DNA from 3 places in the Shewanella algidipiscicola genome. Region 2 is predicted to be linked to each of the others. Evidence: predicted binding sites of a transcription regulator. Region 2 holds the regulator's gene; each other region holds the start of a gene.

Region 1 (2,283 bases), on a different contig from region 2:
CTATCTTGATTGGATTGAAGCGCAGCAAGACTTGATTAAGATGACAGGGATTCAGAACTATTTACAAGCGCAGATAGAGTCAGAGTAGGAGTTTAGGATGAAAGGTAATCAAGACGTCATTAATACACTTAATCAATTGCTTACTGGTGAACTGTCGGCGATGGATCAATATTTTGTACACGGGCTGATGTACGATGATTGGGGCTTAACTGAACTACATGAGCGCATTTCCCATGAGTCAGACGATGAGCGTGAACATGCTAAAAAGTTGGTCGAGCGCATACTGTTTCTCGAGGGGACGCCCGATGTAGCCAGCCGTGAAGCACTGCACATAGGCAAAGATCCGCAAGAGATGCTGCAAAATGATCTTAACTATGAGTATCAAGTTGCCGATAACCTGCGTAAAGCCATCGCCTTATGTGAAGCCCATAAAGATTATGCTTCACGCGAGTTACTCGAGGTACTGCTTGAGGAAACCGAGTCAGATCACATGTATTGGTTAGAGAAACAACTGGGTCTCATCGATAAAATTGGGCTGCAAAATTACCTGCAGTCTAAGATGTAAGGTTATAAGCTGTGGGCTGCAACTAAGGTAGTGCAAGTCGCGGTTATTTGAATTGCTCCAAGTTCACTTTGGTTGTTCTAATCATGGCGGATAAAAGTAGCCGATAGCTAAAACGTTAGATCTAAGCCACAGCATAATGCTGTGGTTTTTTGTTTACGCTTAAGGCGGTAGGGCCTTTAAGTCTACTGCTGTGGCCGGTTTAGGTGAGTTGGCATGGATAAGTGTTTGTGCACTGTTTAAATATACAGTATTCTTGCGGGTGGAGGTAATGCCCATTGAGAAAGATTATTCATGTGGACATGGACTGCTTTTATGCGGCAGTTGAAATGCGAGATTTTCCCGAGTTAAGAGACAAGCCGATAGCCGTGGGCGGGCGCAGCGATCGCCGCGGGGTGATCAGTACCTGTAACTATCAGGCTCGGCAATTTGGTGTACGATCGGCTATGGCCTCAGCCTATGCCTTAAAGTTGTGTCCCGATTTAATTTTGGTGCCGGGTCGGATGGATGTGTATAAAGCGGTCTCCACTCAGATCCGCAGCGTCTTTAATCGCTATACTGAATTAGTCGAACCTTTATCGCTCGATGAAGCCTACCTAGATGTCACCGATTGCGATGCCCATAAAGGCTCTGCGACCTTAATTGCAGAAGCGATCAGGCAAGAGATATTTGACCTTACAGGTCTCACTGCATCGGCTGGGATCGCCCCGGTTAAATTTTTAGCCAAAATTGCCTCCGATCTCAATAAACCTAATGGCCAATATGTGATCACTCCAGATGCCGTAACCGAGTTTGTTAAAACCTTACCCCTGATAAAGATCCCCGGAGTGGGAAAAGTCACTGCCGCCAAGTTAGCGCAGATGGGATTAATCACCTGTTTGGATGTGCAGCAGTGTTCTAAAACGGCGTTAATAGAGCGTTTCGGTAAGTTTGGTGGTGTCTTAGTCGAGCGAGCACAAGGGATCGATAATCGCAGTATTTCGCCTCATCGTGAACGAAAGTCGGTGGGAGTCGAAACTACGCTGGCCAAGGATATCTATACCTTGGAGCAGTGTGAATCGGTTATGCCGCAACTTATCCAAGAGTTAGGGGCACGCATTAGTCGCAGCGCGTCGGCGCGACGTATTCATAAGCAAGTGGTTAAACTTAAATTTGATGATTTTAAACAGACCACGATAGAGCATCGCAGCGATCAGGTGTCGGTTAAATTGTTTTATGACCTGTTATCGCAAGCGTTAGCACGCCAAGAGGGACGCGGCATCCGCTTGCTCGGTGTGTCGGTAGGGTTAGAGAGTGCTGCTGTCATCAGTGACAGTGAAGATGAATTTAATGCTGCACAGATGGATCTCGGGTTTTAGGGTTAGCCTTCAAATGAAGGTTTGTCATTTTTTCGTTTGGTTTAGTTGGTATTGGTTTAGAGTATTTGAAGGCGTACCTTCACTGTGGTCAATCGCCTGTCCGGCGGGTGCAGTGCATGGATGCGCAAATGTCGTGATCACATGGATGTGAAAGAACGACCTTATGTGTAAACACTTCTGCTACACGGTGAGTGAAGCGTAGCTTTGAGCCCACGAACGAGAGACAGGGTGAGCTTGGCGACAGCTATATACTCGTGAACGAGAGACAAGGATGTCGAACTGGCTTTTGTATATGGATATATTTTGTCGAACTGGCTTTTAGATAGGGATATCGTTGTGAGCCATCCGTGGAGGCTCGACGAT
Region 2 (2,283 bases):
TATTGATCAAGATCACTTTTTTTTATTTTGTTAAAAAAAAACAGCGACAAAAAAGCCCCTCGCGGGGCTTAAGTATGGAAAGTTTGAGCTGTAATGCTAGTGCAGTGAGCCAAATAATGATGTTTGGCGGCAGCCTTGATCTTGCTCTGCTAGGATTGTTACTGGTAGGTGACGATTAGCTTCTTCAATCACAATGCCTAAAGCCTGAGTGCTTTTGGCGACCAATTGTAAGCGGCGACAATCACGTGCATCGAGTGCTTGGGTCCAACTGATCACCGCACTGGATGTACCACTTGTAAGCGCTTTTTCCATCGCCCATAGTGCTTCAACTTCATCTTTGGTGTGCACTAATAAGATTCTATCCATACGAACACCGGCATCGGCGAGCATCTGCTTATAACCAATATTTGGTGGGCTAATCAGAACTACCCACTGGCCTTGTTGGCTTAATCTTGCTAATTGCGGCGTTAGTGCTTGCAACTCATGCTTACCTTGGGTGCGACTCGATAATGTCGCGATGGTGCTGTGCTGAGTAGGCTTATGTTGCGTGTTTATATCGACCCAAAGGCCGGGATGTCGTGGGGCATTACCCATTAGATTATTCATTGCCAATCTCCATTACGGATAACACCTACGGCAAGCCCTTCGATGCTAAGGCTTTGGCTGGATAGGTCGACCACTATCGGTGAATATTCTTCATTCTCGGCGTGAAGATATACAGTATTACCTTTCTTTTCAAAACGCTTTACTGTGACATCATCTTCGACCCGAGCCACGACGATCTGGCCATTACTGGCTTGCTCTACTTTATGTACCGCGAGCAGATCACCTTCGAGAATACCTATATTTTTCATGCTATCGCCGCGGACTCTTAAGAGAAAATCGGCGCTTGGGCGAAACATCGCTGGATCAACTTTATAGTGTTGCTCAACATGTTCTTGGGCCAAAATGGGTTCACCGGCAGCGACTTGTCCAATCAGTGGTAAACCAAGATCTTCGCTGTCATCTTCTTGAGTTAGCTTTATGCCTCGCGAGGTCCCTGGCATTATTTCGATGCAGCCTTTTTTGGCTAAGGCTTTTAAATGCTCTTCGGCCGCATTGGCGCTTTTAAAACCTAGGCGACGAGCAATTTCAGCCCGGGTAGGCGGCATGCCTGTATCGGCAATATTGCGTTTAATTAATTCTAATATTTCGGCTTGTCTAGGGGTTAATGGTCTCATTACAGATCCTGTCTTTCCATACAGTAACTGTCAGTATATACAGTATTTAAAGTAGCGCAAGGATTAAGCATATTTTTGTCGGCAATGTGGTGGAATTTGTTTGAAACTGAAAGCAAAATCGCAGATTTATTTTCATTGAAACCTGATATTTTTTACTTAAATCAATGTTATGAAATGGATTTTACGGAATAAATGTATTGAGTGATGCGATTGTCTCTTATCTGTTGAGATGATTTCTGTGCCAAGTTAGGGCGGCGAAACAACGTTAGCAGGTAATAGGGTTCAGTTGCACTCTGTGCCTGCAGTTACCGTTATCTTATATCGTTAAGCGTACGGCTATTATGGCTTGCTGGCGATAAGGTCATCTAACAGGTGGTGGTAATCATAGATTGCGGGAAAGTGGGTAAATATTTTATGGGGCTTTTTGCTATCAGGATTGCTTATGCCAAGTAAATACCCAACTCCTGCTTGTTTGGCGGCATGCAAGATAGCTTCGCTATCATCGATAAATAAACACCGATTGGGTTGTAATTGATATTGGTTAAATAAGCTAGACCAAAATTGAGGGTGCTCTTTTGCAAAACCCGTTTCATGGCTGGAGAGCATATGGTCTAACCCTTGCGCAAGCTCTGTGTGTTCTAGTTTGAGTGCTAGGCTATGAGGGTGGGCATTGGTCACTAATATTCTGGTTTTATGCTTTTTAGCCAATGTATGCAGAAATGGCATGCTGTCTTGGCGTAACTGTATCCTGTCGGCCAATGTGCGTTGCAACGTCACAATATCCAGTTGCAGTTGTTGCTGCCAGTAGTCGAGGCAATACCAATCCAAGGTGCCAACCACTTGGTCGTAGGCCTGTTCCACTAAGACATTGGCTTCATTTAGAGAGATGTTTCTGTTGTGACTTAAGGTTTGCGGCACTAGTTTGAGCCAAAAATGGCTATCGAAGTGCAAGTCTAGTAGCGTGCCATCCATATCAAGCAGTACGGTATCAATTTTATCCCAAGGAAACATAAGGTCAGTAAAAAAATTCTATCGTGAGAGTTGTGGATTAAACCCATCATAG
Region 3 (2,283 bases), on a different contig from region 2:
CGATGTAACCAAAAATATTGTGATAATTAGGGCTCTCTTCCACCACGATAGGCATGGTTTTATCGGCTTGATTAACCAGTACATTCACTTGATATCGGCGGGGCATTTTTTTCTGCATCGACGCATAAGCAAGTGCAACTTGTTCTTCATTTTGCTCTAAGAAAATATCCAGATTTTCGATAATATCTTTATGCATATCATGCAAGTGGGCCTTAATCACGGGATAGTCTGCATAGCTTAGCTTTAATGGATCCATTAAATGCACTAAGACATCTTGAGCCACCTGTTCGTCATGCTTTTGTTGTTGATCGCTATAACGCTCTTCCCAAGCAGTAAATTTACGCACCACTTCACGCAGCTTTGATTCTATTTCACTGATGTTATTTTCAAGCGTCTGTTGCTGTTTATGACTTAATGCTGCAAATGTGGCTTCAGAGTGGGGTTCATCACCATTCATGGCGAGCAATTCATAGCTGCCCTGAGCGGTAATGCTTAAGCTAATGTGTTTAGCCGCGGCCTCTTTAGTGATCTTATTTAATGCCGCTTCTTGTTTACTGGCAAGTTGTGCTTTTAATTTGTCTGCCCGGGTATAGTAAATCTCGTTATCGAATGCCAAGGGCAGGGCTTTGACGAGTCGTTTCATCAACTCTTCAATATCTTTTTTAAATTGGGCGCCTTTACCCTGAGGCAGTTGCAGCACCTTGGGGGTGCGAGCGTCAGTAAAATTAACCACATAACACCAGTCATAAAGCGGATGATGCAGACCAGGATCATAACGGTCTAAATAGCGCATCACCATCGTTCGCTTACCCAAACCATTACGGCCGATGGCGTAAATATTGTAGCCTTTGTCCTGCATCGACATGGCAAACTCAACGGCACTTTGGGCCCGCTCTTGGCCAACGATTTTATCTAACGGGTTAAGGCTTTTAGTCGATTTTACTTTGGCATCTAAACTGCTTAGCAGGGATGGTAGGTAAAGTTCGGCACTGGTAAGAGGGGAGATTGGCATACGCTAACTATCTCATATGAAAATATTAACTTCAGTGTAAACAGCGGTTACACAAATGACAGCAGTCATTTACTCAATTAAGGCCATATTATTAACAAACCGGTTCGTTTGATTGTTTTTCATACTAAAAATAATCTATTCCCTATGATTTATAGTGGATCCTTTAGAGGAAAATACGCCAGTAGGTGATACTTAAGTGAATGATCCAGATAAAAATCGTGTCATCTTCACGCCACACACACATAACTTATTGGCCTGCTGAATGACATTACTTGTTGTCAAACCTAACCCGCTGATAAATAAACTTGCGCCTTTGTAGCTGGCTGCTAAAATAACTGTGTTTATATACAGTGTACTTATTGGGTCTTATCTATGCGTGTTATTCCTTTTCCAGCCAGTGCTGGCATTACTGGATTCGAAAGCCCTGCGGCTGAGTATTGCCAATTAGGCTTAAGTTTAGATGAACTACTGATAGTACATCCCAACGCGACTTTCATCGGGTTGGCACAGGGGGATTCAATGCAAGGCGTCGGCATTTTTGATGGTGATGTGATTATTGTTGACCGCCATGAATGCGCCCGCAGTGGCGATGTCATAGTGGCCAACTTCAATGGTGAGTTTGTCTGTAAAATTATCGACACCCAGCGACGTTTATTGCTGTCATGTAACCAACAATATCAACCTATTAGCATTCACGACCACGATATTTTTAATATCGAAGGCGTTGTCACTCGATCGATTCGTTGTCACCGTCAAAGCCCACTACTGGTGGATCATTAAGGTGATGTTTTTATGTTTGCCTTAATCGATGCCAATTCTTTACCGCGACAGGTCGACTCTGGAATAAATCTGGAAAGGTATGTGTGATAAGGCTTCTCAGCCTTTTCCAGAAAAACAGTAGTTTTTGACTATTTTTCCTAAAATTCGAGTTTTTAGAATACCAATTTCCAGATAATTTGTCACTCGCGAATTCAACTCCGAAGTGCACCACTCGCTAAATTAGGCTGCCTTGCGTAATTCATTGAATACCGCAACAGGTTGCCTGAAGCCGAGGTACTTTCTCGGTCTGGCATTTAATGTCCGTTCAATCTCACTAATTTGCCTATCTGTTACCGTCCGCAAATCGGTGCCTTTCCGTATGTATTGCCGCAGCAAACCGTTGAAGTTTTCATTCAGTCCGCGTTCCCAGGACGAATAAGGGTTAGCGAAGTAGACATCCGTTTTAAGCTTTTCTGCGACCTGTTCGTGGTCACAGAACTCGCTGCCGTTGT

The links. The regulator LexA, encoded in region 2, represses DNA repair genes until DNA is damaged. The targets are predictions, from matches to a motif close to TACTGTATNNNNATACAGTA.
Region 1: a site for LexA is predicted at 796-815, ahead of dinB (DNA polymerase IV). Genes of this name have one in related genera too.
Region 3: a site for LexA is predicted at 1,346-1,365, ahead of DN599_RS10795 (LexA family protein). Genes of this name have one in related genera too.

Annotation. Positions count from the first base shown of each region.
Region 1 is NZ_OXJV01000016.1:325,051-327,333, reverse strand. Features, by position in the region: gene bfr (bacterioferritin) at 1-88, shown strand, start outside; gene bfr (bacterioferritin) at 98-565, shown strand; gene dinB (DNA polymerase IV) at 841-1,920, shown strand.
Region 2 is NZ_OXJV01000020.1:11,407-13,689, reverse strand. Features, by position in the region: gene DN599_RS16525 (cell division inhibitor SulA) at 97-606, opposite strand; gene lexA (transcriptional repressor LexA) at 603-1,220, opposite strand; gene yrfG (GMP/IMP nucleotidase) at 1,560-2,231, opposite strand.
Region 3 is NZ_OXJV01000016.1:107,490-109,772, reverse strand. Features, by position in the region: gene DN599_RS10800 (Lon protease family protein) at 1-1,012, opposite strand, end outside; gene DN599_RS10795 (LexA family protein) at 1,385-1,792, shown strand; gene DN599_RS10790 (IS30 family transposase) at 2,012-2,283, opposite strand, start outside.